Regions from separate parts of the Micromonospora sp. NBC_01655 genome, predicted to be linked through region 2. Evidence: predicted binding sites of a transcription regulator. Region 2 holds the regulator's gene; the other holds the start of a gene.
The links. The regulator HrcA, encoded in region 2, represses chaperone genes, less so after heat shock. The targets are predictions, from matches to a motif close to GGTTNGCACNCTCNNNNNGAGNGTGCNAACC.

Region 1 (6,901 bases), 620 kb from region 2:
CGGGCACCACCGCCGGCACGCCGCCCGGCCCCTCCGGGGCCGCCGGCCAGGCCGGGCCGGGGTTGTTCGGGGCGCGGCCGGCCGACGCGGGGCGCTTCTGGCCGCCGACGGCCGCGGCGTCCCGAGCCGGGTCGGCCACCCGGTGCCGGGTCGCCCGGCCCGGCGCGGAGAGCAGCAGCAGGGCCTTGGCCACCGCGCTGGTCAGGTCGTGGTCGGTGCCCTGGATCAGTCCCCGGGCCCCGGCGCCGATGGTGGCCGCAGCCGCCTCGGACTCCTCGGCCCCGAACAGCAGCACCGCGGCCTGCGGCGCGCGGGCCAGCACCCGACGCACGAATCCGGCGCTGTCCGGCCGGGTGAGCGCCGTGTCGGCGAGCACCACGTCCGCCGGGCCCTCCGCCAGCCGCAACATCACCTCGGGATCGGAGACGGCGGTCCGGACGGCGGCGGACAGCCCGAGCCGGGCCGCCGCGGAGTTCAGTTGCTGCGCGGCGAGCGGCGTCCGAACGCACACGAGAACAGTACGCACTGTGGTCTCCTCTCCGACCCGAAGCAGACCACGGCGGGGTGGGGTCGGGTGGGTGTTCCCGGCAATCCTCCGAACTTTTCCGACAGATAGGGCATATGCCGCACATTGTCCGAGGTTTTCGATCACAGAAGTGTGAGCCGGCGAGAGCCGGGGTACCGGGAGCCGAGCCGGAATCGGTGCGCCAGCGCGGCCCACCGCCCGGACACCGGTCAACTGAGAGTCTCCGCGGTGCCGCGCGGGAGGAGGGGTGCTGATGTCGAACGTACGCAGGCTGCCCGGACCCATCGTCGACCTCTGGGACTGGCAGCGGCTCGGCGCCTGCCGGGGTCGCGACAGCGCCCAGTTCTTCCACCCGGACGGCGAGCGCGGCTCCTCCCGCCTGCGCCGCGAGTCCGGCGCCAAGGCGGTCTGCCGGGCCTGCCCCGTACGCGCCGAGTGCGCCGCGCACGCGCTGTCCGTCCGTGAGCCGTACGGCGTCTGGGGCGGCTTCAGCGAGGCGGAGCGGCTACGGCTGCTCGCGGTCGGCTGGGAGGACCTGGCCGACCGCCGGCACAGCCGCGTCGACGTGGCCCGCCTGGAGGCCCGCCTCGGCCGCCCGCACAAGTCCACGATGCCGGCCCAGCGCAACGTCGCCTGACGACCGCGCCTGCCACACGCCGACGCCGCGCCCCGGCCGCCCGGGGCGCGGCGTCGGGTCACGTACCGGCCGGCGGCGGATGTCCCACTGTTCTGCCAGCATCATCGGATGCTGATCGACATCGCGGATCCGGACACGCTCTGGGCCCGGTGGGGCGCGCTCGCCTCGGCGCTCGCCACTCTCGGCCACGACGACGTCTACTGGTGCGACGCGGACGGTGCCCACCACGACGACCACGGGGGCAACTGGGCGCGGCTGGTGCGCGTCGAGGGCGGCCGGGCGGTGCTCTTCGGCTACGACCACGAGTACAGCGACACCGTGAGCGTCAGCCCGCCGCTCGACCTGCTCGCCGGGGCCCCCGCCTGGCTGCCCTGGCCCGAGCTGATCCGGCACGCCGAGGCCGACCAGCTCGGCTACGCCTACTGGTACGACGGCGGCTGGTCCCGGGTGCCGTACCCGGAGCCATTGCTGCCCGACGGGCTGCGGGACACCGCCGGGGCGGTGCTCGACGACGACCGGGCCCGGCGGGAGCTGGGCGAGGTGGTCTTCGAGTGGGGCGGCTACCAACCCGCGGACGAGGCGGCGGAGCGGGCCGAGGTGGCCGAGGCCGCCGGCCGGTTGCTCACCGCCGCGGCCGACCGCGCCCTCGACGCGGGCGCGCTGGACGGGCTGCTCGGCCGGCTCCGGCCCGGCCCGGTCGACGTGCCCGCCGGCCTGGCGATGGCGACCCGGGCCGGGCTGACCCCGGGCGGACGGCCACCGGCGGTGGCGGCGGCGGCCGGGCCCCCGCCCCGGCGGGTCCGGGTGCTCAGCGACGACCAGCACGACCGGCTGGTCTGGACGGCGATGCGGCGGGCCACGGAGGCGCCCCGCCCGGCCCCGGCGCCCACCCCCGAGCTGACCGAGCTCGTCGACTGGGCACGCGGCCGGGCCCCGGCCGGCGACGGCCGCTGCTCGCTGCTCATCCAGGTCACCGACACCGCGCTCAGCCAGCACCCGGGCGAGGCGGCCCCGGCCAGCCTCCCGGGCGAGGACGGGTGGGCGGCGTTCCGCCAGGCCGGCGACCTGGTCCGCCGGCTCCGGACGGCCGAGGCCGACCCGGCGCACGGGCAGTGGATCTTCCTACGGCTGGAGGCGACCGCCGGCGGCTTCACCCTCGAACGGCGCTACGACTCGTGGCCCGGGTGGCTGGCCGACGACGGGCGCGGGCCCTGGCGCAGCCACCTCCGGCCGGAGCTGGACCGCCGGGCACCGGCGTTCCGGCCCGCGTGGGCGGTGCTGCTGGCGCCGGAGGTCGCGTACCTCGGGCCGCCGCCGCCCTTCGACACGCTCACCATCGGGTGACCGCCCCGCGGACCCGCCCACCACGGGGTGACCGGCCGCCGGGCGCGCCGAATGACCGGGGCGGCGCTTGCGTGAGCATCGGCCGGCGCGGGAAAGGCGTCAGGGCACGCCGTCGGGTGACGGCGTGCCCTGAACGGTGTCCTACGGCGTGGGTCAGAAGCCCGGGCCGTGCTGGTGGCCGTGGCCGTGCGAGTGGCCGTGGCCCCCGGCGGCGGCCGGCTCGGCCTTCTCCGGCTTCTCCACCACCAGGCTCTCGGTGGTGAGCAGCAGGCCGGCGATCGAGGCGGCGTTGGAGACCGCGTTGCGGGTCACCTTCACCGGGTCGATGATGCCGGACTTCACCAGGTCGACGTACTCGCCGGTGGCGGCGTTGAGGCCGTTGCCCCACTCCTGGGCGGCGACCTTCTGCACCACGACGTAGCCGTCGTGGCCGGCGTTCTGGGCGATCCAGCGCAGCGGCTCGACCAGCGCCTTGCGCACGATCGAGACGCCGACCTTCTCCTCGCCGGTGAGGCCGAGGTCGTCGGCGAGCACCGGCAGGATCTGCGCCAGGGCGGCGCCACCGCCGGGCACCGTGCCCTCCTCGACGGCGGCCTTGGTCGCGGCGATGGCGTCCTCGATGCGGTGCTTGCGCTCCTTCATCTCGACCTCGGTCGCCGCGCCCACCTTGATGACCGCGATGCCGCCGGAGAGCTTCGCCAGCCGCTCGGCCAGCTTCTCCCGGTCCCACTCGGAGTCCGAGGCCTCGATCTCCTTGCGGATCTGGGCGACCCGGTCGGCGACCTCGCTGGCCTGCCCGCCACCGTCGACGACGGTGGTGTTCTCCTTGTCGACCACGACGCGCCGGGCGGTGCCGAGCACCTCCAGGCCGACCTGGTCCAGCTTGTAGCCCAGCTCCGGGGCGACCAGCTCGGCGCCGGTGAGGATCGCCATGTCCTGGAGCATCGCCTTGCGGCGGTCGCCGAAGCCGGGGGCCTTCACCGCGCAGACCTTGAGGGTCTTGCGGATCGAGTTGACCACCAGGGTGGACAGGGCCTGGCCCTCGACGTCCTCGGCGATGATCAGCAGCGGCTTGCTGTTCTGGAGGACCTTCTCCAGCAGCGGCAGCAGCTCCTCGATCGCCGAGATCTTCTGCGTGGTGATCAGGATGTACGGGTCCTCCAGGACCGCCTCCTGCCCCTCCACGTCGGTGACGAAGTTCGGCGAGATGAAGCCCTTGTCGAACTGGAGACCCTCGGTCACCTCCAGCTCGGTGGCGAGGGTGGAGCCCTCCTCGACGGTGATGACGCCGTCGCGGCCGACCCGCTCCATCGCCTCGGCGATCAGCTCACCGATCGTGGCGTCCTGCGCGGAGATCGTCGCCACGTGCGCGATCGACTCCTTGTCGGCGACCTCGACGGCCCGGTCGAGCAGCGCCTCGGAGACCTTGTTGGCCGCCGCGTCGATGCCGCGCTTGAGGCCGGCCGGGTTGGCCCCGGCGGTCACGTTGCGCAGGCCCTCGCGGACCATCGCCTGAGCCAGCACGGTCGCGGTGGTGGTCCCGTCGCCGGCGACGTCGTTGGTCTTGGTCGCCACCTCCTTGACCAGCTGCGCGCCCAGGTTCTCGTACGGGTTGGTGAGCTCGATCTCCTTGGCGATGGTCACGCCGTCGTTGGTGATCGTGGGCGCACCGAACTTCTTGTCCAGGACGACGTTGCGCCCGCGCGGGCCGAGAGTGACCTTGACCGTGTCCGCGAGGGCGTTGACACCGTGCTCCAGCAGGTGCCGGGCGTCGTCCGAGAAGCTAAGGATCTTCGCCATGAATGTCCCTTCGAGGCGTCACTGCCCCGGCCCGGCGAGCCGGACCGGGGCAGTGACACTGATCGGTTGGTTACTTCTCGATGACCGCGAGGACGTCGCGGGCGGAGAGCACCAGGTACTCCTCGCCGGCGTACTTGACCTCGGTGCCGCCGTACTTCGAGTACAGGACGGTGTCGCCGACCTTCACGTCGATCGGCACGCGGTTGCCCTTGTCGTCGATCCGGCCCGGGCCGACAGCGAGGACGGTGCCCTCCTGCGGCTTCTCCTTGGCGGTGTCGGGGATCACGATGCCCGACGCCGTGGTGGTCTCAGCCTCGTTCGCCTGGACCACGATGCGGTCCTCGAGCGGCTTGATCGCAACCTTGGTCGCGGTAGTCACGGGCATACCCTCCTGGGGTACTGGTTTCGTTGCTGGTCGACGGGGCCGACCAGCGTCAATCTGCCACATGCCACCGGGCGGGGCCGTCGTCGCGGGTGCCGGTCCGCCTGGCGTTCAGCGCCCGGGCACGGGGCCCGGAAGCTGGCACCCTCGATGGGAGAGTGCTAATCGCAGGTTATGCCGTGGCTAGCACTCCGTCAAGGAGAGTGCCAACGCGTCGCCCGTCGTGTCGCCCCGACCGGCCCGTCGACGCCGTACCGCCCAAGATTCGACTTTGGCTGCGGGACGTCGCGGCCGCCCGCCCGCCCGAGACCGCCAGGTGCCCCACCCGGAGCCGATGACGGTGGCCGGACGACGGGGACGACCGCCGACAGGCGTTCCCGGTGGACCCGGACAATGGAGCGGTGGATCTCGACCAGTTCGCCGCCCTGCGTACCCCCGAGGGGTCGGCCGCGCTCACCGCGGCGACCGGGCTGGCCGGCGGCGACCCGCTGGCCGCGGCGGCGGCGCTCCGCTCGGCCGGGGTGCCCGCCGGGCTGGCCGCCGCCGCGCTGACCCAGGCCGAGCTGCGCCGCCGGGCGGTCGGCAAGTTCGGGCCGGAGGCCGCCGGCATGTTCCTCACCCGCGCCGGGCTGGAGCAGGCCACCCGGGGGGTGGTCGCGGCCCGGCGGGCCGAGCGGCTGCACGCCGCCGGGGTACGCACCCTCGCCGACCTGGGCTGCGGCCTCGGCGCCGACGCGCTCGCCGCCGCCCGTGCCGGCATCCGGGTGTACGGGGTGGAGGCCGACCCGGTGACCGCCGCGATGGCCTCGGCGAACGCCGAGGCCGCCGGGCTGGCCGAGGCGTTCACCGTGGAGTGCGGCGACGCCACGGCGTTCGACGTGACCCGGGTCGACGCGGTCTTCTGCGACCCGGCCCGCCGCAGGGCCGGCACCGGGCGGCGGATCTTCGATCCGAACGCCTACTCGCCGCCGTGGGACTTCGTAGCCGGCCTGGCCGAGCGGGTGCCGCACACCGTGGTCAAGGTGGCCCCCGGCCTCGACCACGCGCTGATCCCGGTCGGCGCCGAGGCGGAGTGGGTGAGCGTGGCCGGCGACCTGGTCGAGGCCGCCCTGTGGTGCGGCCGGCTCGCCGAGGTCCCCCGCCGCGCCACCCTGCTGCGCGAGCCGGCCCCCACCTGCGCCGCGGGGGTCACCCGGCACCAGCTCACCGGCTCCGGCGCGGTCGAGGCGGCGGTCGGCCCGGTCCGCCGGTACGTCCACGACCCCGATCCGGCGGTGGTCCGCGCCCACCTGGTCGCCGAGCTGGCCGACGCCCTGGGCGGCACGCTCGCCGACCCGACCATCGCCTACCTGTACGCCGACGCGCCGGGCGGGACGCCGTTCGCCCGCTGCCTGGAGGTCACCGACGTGCTGCCGTTCTCGCTCAAGCGGCTGCGCGCCCTGCTGCGCGAGCGCCGGGTGGGCCGGGTCGAGATCCTCAAGCGCGGCTCCGCGCTGGAGCCGGAGAAGCTGCGGCGGGACCTGCGGCTGGCCGGCCCGGAGGCGGCGAGCCTGGTGCTGACCCGGGTCGCCGGCGCGCCCACCGTGCTGCTGTGCCGGCCGGTGGCGGACTGACGGCCGGCGGCGGGTAACCGGTGGCCCCGGGGGTCGGGGCCGGGTTAGCTTGTCGGGCATGGCGGGACAGGGCACTCCGGCGACGGCGCTGCTGACCAGGCGGAAGATCCGGCACAGCACCCACCCGTACGACGTCTCGCCGGACGCGCCGAACTACGGCGCGCTCGTCGCGGCGGCCCTGGGCGTGCCCCCGGAGCGGGTGTTCAAGTCGCTGGTCACCGAGGTCGACGGCGCGCTCGCGGTGGCGGTGGTGCCGGTCGCCGGTGAGCTGGATCTCAAGGCGCTGGCCGGCGCGCTCGGCGGCAAGCGGGCGACGATGGCGGACCGGGCGGTCGCCGAACGGGCCACCGGCTACGTCCGGGGCGGGATCAGCCCGCTCGGCCAACGCCGACGCCTGCCCACGGTGCTGGACGACTCCGCCCTGACCCACGACACCGTCTACGTCTCGGCCGGCCGGCGCGGCCTCCAACTCCAGCTCGCCCCGGCCGACCTGATCGTCCTCACCGACGCCGCCACGGCCCCGATCGCGGCCCGCTGACCCACCGCCCGCCAGGCCGCCGCCGGCCGACCGCCCGGCGCGGCGGGTCCGGTCGGCGGCG
Region 2 (6,901 bases):
GCCCCCCGGTGGGGATAGTTCCCGCCCGGCCCGACCGCGCGGTGTCGCCCGGCCCGGCGGCGGAACGGGCGCGGCGGCCGGCTTTCCCGCCGGCCGGGCCGGGAAACGCCTCAGGCGGTCGGCACCCAGCTCGCGTCCCGCTTCTCCCGGAACGCCAGCACCCCCTCGCGCCCCTCCTCGGAGAGGAAGTACCCGGTCGACAGGGCGGCCAGCTCGGCGATCTCGGCGCGCAGGTCGGCGGCCGACGGTCGGCGCAGCAGTTCCTTCGCCCCGGCCAGCGCGCGCGGCGCGCCCCGCACCAGCGACGCGCACAGCCGCTGCACCGCCGCGTCCAGCCCGTCGGCCGGCACGGCGGTGGTGACCAGGCCGATCTCGGCGGCCCGCCGGCCGTCGAAGGTGTCGCCGGTCAGGTACAGCTCGGCGGCGGCCCGGGGGGCCAACCGGGGGAGCACGGTCGCCGAGATCACCGCCGGGATCACCCCGATCCGCACCTCGGTGAAGGCGAACGTCGCCTCCTGCGCGCAGACCGCCAGGTCGGCCGCCGCGATCAGGCCCAGCCCGCCGGCCCGGGCCGGCCCGGCCACCCGGGCCACCACCGGCTTCGGGCACTCCCAGACCGCCGCGAGCACGTCGCCGAGCATCCCCGCCGGGACGCTGCCGCTGGCGTACGCGGCGGCGGTCTCCTTCAGGTCGGCGCCGGAGCAGAAGACCGGGCCGGTGTGGTCGAGCACGACCACCCGGACCGCGTCGTCGGCCACGGCGGCGGACAGCCCGGCCAGCAGCTCGGTCATCAGCGGAGTGGACAGCGCGTTGCGGTTGTGCGGGCTGTTCAGGGTGAGGGTGGTCACCCCACGGGCCGTGGCGACCCGCACGAGCGCGTCGGAGGAGGTCATGCGGGCACACTAGTGGCCATGCCCGGCGTCCTTCCAGAAGGCGAAGCCGTCCCCGTCGACGGCTCGCTGCCCGCCACCGCCACCCGCGCTGTCGGCGCGAGCGGTTTCGGCGTGTACGTGCACGTGCCGTTCTGCGCCAGCCGGTGCGGCTACTGCGACTTCAACACGTACACCGCCGACGAGCTGGGCGGCGGGGGCAGCCGCGAGTCGTACGCCGACACCGTGCTGGCCGAGCTGGCCCTCGCGGGCCGGGTGCTCGGCGACAGCCCGCCGCCGAGGGTCGACACCGTCTTCGTCGGCGGCGGCACGCCCACCCTGCTGCCCGCCGACGACCTGGCCCGGATCCTCGACGGCATCGACCGCGCCTGGGGGCTGGCCGCCGACGCCGAGGTGACCACCGAGGCCAATCCGGAGTCGGTGACGCCGGAGTCGCTGAAGACCCTGCGGGCGGCCGGGTACACCCGGATCTCGCTGGGCATGCAGTCCGCCGCGCCCGGGGTGCTGGCGGTGCTGGACCGCCGGCACCGCACCGGCCGGGCCACCGCCGCCGCGGCCGAGGCCCGCGACGCCGGGTTCGACCACGTCAACCTGGACCTGATCTACGGCACGCCGGGGGAGCGCGCCGAGGACTTCGCCGCCTCCCTCGACCAGGTGGTCGCCGCCGGGGTGGACCACGTCAGCGCGTACGCCCTGATCGTGGAGGACGGCACCCGGCTGGCCGCGCGGATGCGGCGCGGCGAGTTGCCGTACCCCTCCGACGACGTGGCGGCGGACCGCTACCTGGCCGCCGAGGCCGCCCTCGGCGCGGCCGGCTTCTCCTGGTACGAGGTGTCCAACTGGGCCCGCACACCGGCCGGCCGGTGCCGGCACAACCTGCTCTACTGGACCGGCGCGGACTGGTGGGGCCTGGGCCCGGGAGCGCACAGCCACGTCGGCGGGGTGCGCTGGTGGAACGTCAAGCACCCGAGCGCGTACGCGAAGCGGCTCGCGGCGGGGGAGTCCCCCGGCCTGGCCCGGGAGGTGCTCACGCCCCGCGAGGCGCACATGGAGGACGTGATGCTGCGGCTGCGGCTCGCCTCCGGCCTGCCACTGGACGTGCTGGACGCGCCCGGCCGGGCCGGCGCCGAGCGGGCCGTGGCGGGCGGGCTGCTCGACCCGGCCGGGTACGCGGCCGGCCGGGCCGTGCTCACCCTGCGCGGCCGGCTGTTGGCCGACGCGGTCGTCCGCGACCTGCTGCCCTGACGGGGTGACCCGCCCGGCCGGGGGAGCGGCCGGTCGGGGTCACTTGATCAGGCTGACGGTCATCGGGTAGCGGTAGGGGGTGCCCTCGTTCGCCTTGATGCCGGCGATGATGCCGAAGATGATGCCGATGATCATGGCGGCGAACCCGATCAGCAGGCCCACCAGGATGCAGGTGAGGATCCAGCCGATCAGGGCGATGACGGACCAGAGGAGCTGGAAGTTCAGCGCCGCCACCGCGTGGGCGCGGACCGTCGGCGACTGGTTGCCCCGGGCGAGGAGGGCGATCAGCGGCGCGAGCCAGCCGAGCACGCCGCCGCCGATGAACATCCCCGCCGCGCCACCGAAGTGGGCGACCAGGATCCAGGTCTTGTCCTCGTTGTTGGCGTAGCCGCCGGAGGGCGCACCGCCGGTCGGATATCCGCCACCCGGCGGAAAGCCGCCGGGAGGCGGGTAGCCGCCCGCCGAGGGCTGGCCGGCGGAGGGCGGCGGGTAGCCACCGGGCGGGGGATAGCCACCGGGAGGCGGGTAGCCACCGGGCGGCGGATAGCCACCGGGCGGGGGATAGCCGCCCACCCCGGGCGCCCCGGAAAGTGGCGCGGTGGGCGGCTCGTCCGGCGACGAACCGTACGGTGCCGACGGCGGGTTGGCCTCGGGCGGGTAGCCGCCGGAGTCGCCTCCGGGAGGGCGAGGTGGTTCAGTCATGTACGTCACGGTAGGTGCTGTCGGCAAGGAGGCACCAGAGCGACACTGGTCGGGTCCGAGGGGATGATCGGCTGGCGGAGCCGGCGCACCGCCCCGTCGCCCGGCTGCCGCCGCCGGGCCGACGGTCCGTCGGTGATCTTACCGACGGCGGGGCAGCCGACGTAGACTGGCACTCGTTACAGTCGAGTGCCAGGCTTCGACGACCGGCAGGCCGGCCCCGGGTGCCGCCACCGCGACGCCGGGCCCCGACGTGCGACAGGAGGTAAGGGGAGTGGGTCTCGACGACCGCAAGCTCGCCGTGCTCCGCGCGATCGTCGAGGACTACGTCGCCACCCAGGAGCCGGTCGGCAGCAAGTCCCTGGTCGAGCGCCACCAGCTCGGCGTCTCGTCGGCGACCGTCCGCAACGACATGGCGGTGCTGGAGGAGGAGGGGTACATCCGGCAGCCGCACACCAGCGCCGGGCGGGTGCCCACCGACCGGGGCTACCGGCTCTTCGTCGACCGGCTCTCCCGGGTCAAGCCGCTCAGCCCCGCCGAGCGCCGGGCCATCGAGCGCTTCCTGGTCGGCGCGGTCGACCTGGACGACGTGGTGCACCGCACCGTCCGGCTGCTGGCCCAGCTCACCCGGCAGGTCGCCGTGGTGCAGTACCCGTCGCTGGCCCGGTCCTCGGTGCGGCACCTGGAGCTGGTGCCGATCTCCACCACCCGGCTGATGCTGGTGATGATCGCCGACACGGGCCGGGTCGAGCAGCGGCTGGTCGAGCTGCCCGCGCCGGTCCCCGCCGCCGACGTCACCGACCTGCGCCGGCTGGTCAACGAGAAGCTGGTCGGCAGCCGGCTGTCGGAGACCCCGCCGCTGGTGCAGGCGCTGGTCGAGGAGTCGGCGGCGCACCTGCGCCCAGCCATGACCACGCTGTCCACGGTGCTGCTGGAGACGCTGGTCGAGCGGCACGAGGAGCGCATCGCGCTGGCCGGCACCGCCAACCTCACCCGGGGCGGCCTGCTGGACTTCCAGGGTTCGCTGCGGCCGATCCTGGAGGCGCTGGAGGAGGAGGTGGTGATGCTCAAGCTCATCGGCGAGGTCGAGTCGACCACCACCCGGGTACTGATCGGCGACGAGAACGAGATCGACAACCTGCGCGCCGCCTCGGTGGTGAGCACCGGGTACGGGCCGGGGGCGACCGCGCTCGGCGGCCTGGGCGTGCTCGGCCCCACCCGGATGGACTACCCCGGCACCATCGCCACGGTGCGGGCCGTGGCACGCTACGTGGGCGAGCTGCTGGCCCAGAACTGACCAGTCAGGGCCGACGGCCGGCTCCGGCCGCCGACCGGCGCAACGCGAGACGAACATGAGGACACGGAACGCAGTGGCCAGGGACTACTACGGCATCCTCGGCGTGAGCCGGGAAGCCTCCGACGACGAGATCAAGCGCGCCTACCGCAAGCTGGCGCGGCAGTTCCACCCGGACGTGAATCCGGACCCGGAGGCACAGGAGAAGTTCAAGGACATCAACGCCGCGTACGAGGTCCTCTCGGACGACCGGAAACGGCAGATCGTCGATCTGGGCGGCGACCCGCTGGCCCCGGGTGGCGGGGGCGCCGGCCCGGGCGGGCCCGGTGGGGCCGGCCCGTTCGTCGGCTTCCAGGACATCATGGACGCCTTCTTCGGCGGCGCGGCCGGCGGCGCGCGCGGGCCGCGCCCGCGTACCCGGCCGGGGGCCGACGCGATCCTGCGGCTGGAGCTGGACCTGCACGAGACGGCGTTCGGCGTCGAGGCGCCGATCACCGTCGACACCGCCGTGCTCTGCACCACCTGCTCCGGCGCGGGCACCGCCGCCGGCACCCACCTGGCCACCTGCGAGGCGTGCGCCGGCCGGGGCGAGGTGCAGTCGGTGCAGCGCACCTTCCTCGGCCAGGTGGTCTCCGCCCGGCCGTGCACGGTCTGCCAGGGCTACGGCACCACGATCCCGCACCCCTGCCCGACCTGCGCCGGCGACGGGCGGGTGCGCACCCGCCGCTCGCTGACCGTCAAGATCCCGGCCGGGGTCGAGGACGGCATGCGCATCCGGCTGGCTCAGCAGGGCGAGGTCGGTCCCGGCGGCGGCACCGCCGGCGATCTGTACGTGGAGATCCACGAGCGACCGCACGACGTCTACTCCCGCAAGAGCGACGACCTGCACTGCCGGGTGACCGTCCCGATGACCGCCGCCGCGCTCGGCACCCGGCTGACCATCAAGACGCTGGACAGCGAGGAGACGGTCGACGTCAAGGCCGGCACCCAGCCGGGCAGCACCCTGCGGCTGCGCGCCCGGGGCGTGCCGCACCTGCGCGGCACCGGTCGCGGCGACCTCTACGTCCACCTCGACGTGCGGACCCCGACCAAGCTCGACGCCGACCAGGAGAAGATGCTGCGCGACTTCGCCAAGACCCGGGGCGAGGAGGTCGCCGAGCTGTCCAAGCAGGGCGGCTTCTTCTCCCGGATGCGCGACGCGTTCAACGGGCACCCCTGACCCCGTCTTCCGGCCTCGCCGCCCCGGTTCCCCGCCGGGGCGGCTAGCCTGATCGTCGTGTCCGCGCCGCTGTTCCTGGTCGAGTCGCTGCCCACCGCCGACCAGCTCACCCTGGACGGCCCCGAGGGGCACCACGCCGCCACCGTGCAGCGGCTGCGGGTGGGCGAGGAGCTGCTGCTCGCCGACGGCCGGGGCGGCACCGCGTCCGCCGTGGTCACCGCCGTCGGCCGGGGCAGCCTGGAACTCGCCGTCACCTCCCGGGGGTACGTCGACGCGTCCGTGCCCCGGCTCGTGGTGGTGCAGGGCATCGCCAAGGGCGACCGGGGCGAGCTGGCCGTGCAGGCGATGACCGAGGTCGGGGTGGACGAGATCGTCCCCTGGGCGGCGTCCCGCTCGGTGGTGCAGTGGCGCGGCGACCGGGGCGTACGGGCGCGGGAGAAGTGGGCGGCCACCGCCCGGGAGGCAGCGAAGCAGGCCCGTCGGGCGTGGCTGCCGGTGCTGGCCGGGTCCCCGGACGAGTCCACCGCCACGGTGGCCCGGCGGATCGCCGGGGCCGCCGCCGCGTTCGTCCTGCACGAGGAGGCAGACGACCGGCTGACCACCGTGGAGCTGCCCGACGCGGGCGAGATCGTGCTGGTCGTCGGCCCGGAGGGCGGCATCGCCGAGCCCGAGCTGACCGCCTTCACCGCCGCCGGCGCCCGCCCCGTCCGCCTGGGCCCGTCGGTCCTGCGCACCTCCACGGCCGGCGTGGCCGCCCTCTCGGTCCTCTCCACCCGCCTCCCCCGCTGGTAACCCCCACCCCATTCGCCGATCTTGCAGTTGGGGTGGGGGTCAGGTGCGGAGGTATGAGGCGCCGTTGAGGTCGACCACCGTGCCGGAGGTCCACTCCGACTCGGGGCTGGCCAGCCAGTGGACGGCGGCGGCGATCTCGTCGGGGCGGGCCACCCGGTTGAACGGGCTCTGGGCGCGGATCGCCGCGCCCCGCTCGCCGGCCAGGTGCTCCGTGGTCATGTCGGTCTCCACGAACCCGGGGGCCACCGTGGCCACCGCGATGCCGTACGGGGCGAGGGCCACCGCGAGGGACTGGCCGAGCGCGTTCAGCCCCGCCTTGCTCGCCCCGTACGCCGGCTGGTCCGGCTCGCCCCGGAACGCGCCCCGGGAGGAGACGTTCACGATCCGCCCACCCCGCTCGCGCATGTGCTGGGCGGCGCACCAGGTCACGTTGGCCGCCCCGGTCAGGTTGGTCTCCAGCACCTGCCGCCAGCGCCGCTGCCAGTCGGCGTAGGACGCGCCGAAGACCGGGTGCGGGGCGTCCCGCTCGCCGTACACGCCGGCGTTGTTGACCAGCACGTCCAGCCCGCCGAGGCGGGCCGCCGCGTCGTCGACCATGGCCCGTACCGCCTCGGGGTCGGTCAGGTCCGCGCGGACCACGACATGGCCGTCGCCCGGCAGTTCGGCGCGCAGCCGCTCGGCCAGCTCCGCCGAGTCCCGGTGGTGGATCGCCACCCGGTCCCCGCTCGCCGCGAACCTCGCCGCCACCGCGCGCCCGATACC

Region 1: groES (co-chaperone GroES) is a predicted target of HrcA. The motif match lies at 4,826-4,856, and genes of this name have one in related genera.

What each region holds. Positions count from the first base shown of each region.
Region 1 covers NZ_JAPEQF010000001.1:1,444,649-1,451,549, reverse strand. The annotation lists gene OOK41_RS06950 (helix-turn-helix transcriptional regulator) at 1-526, opposite strand, end outside; gene OOK41_RS06945 (WhiB family transcriptional regulator) at 780-1,163, shown strand; gene OOK41_RS06940 (hypothetical protein) at 1,272-2,507, shown strand; gene groL (chaperonin GroEL) at 2,661-4,307, opposite strand; gene groES (co-chaperone GroES) at 4,378-4,692, opposite strand; gene OOK41_RS06925 (methyltransferase domain-containing protein) at 5,091-6,302, shown strand; gene ybaK (Cys-tRNA(Pro) deacylase) at 6,361-6,840, shown strand.
Region 2 covers NZ_JAPEQF010000001.1:2,067,913-2,074,813, forward strand. The annotation lists gene OOK41_RS09895 (enoyl-CoA hydratase family protein) at 111-893, opposite strand; gene hemW (radical SAM family heme chaperone HemW) at 912-2,135, shown strand; gene OOK41_RS09905 (DUF4870 domain-containing protein) at 2,175-2,837, opposite strand; gene hrcA (heat-inducible transcriptional repressor HrcA) at 3,109-4,131, shown strand; gene dnaJ (molecular chaperone DnaJ) at 4,205-5,347, shown strand; gene OOK41_RS09920 (16S rRNA (uracil(1498)-N(3))-methyltransferase) at 5,405-6,139, shown strand; gene OOK41_RS09925 (SDR family oxidoreductase) at 6,179-6,901, opposite strand, start outside.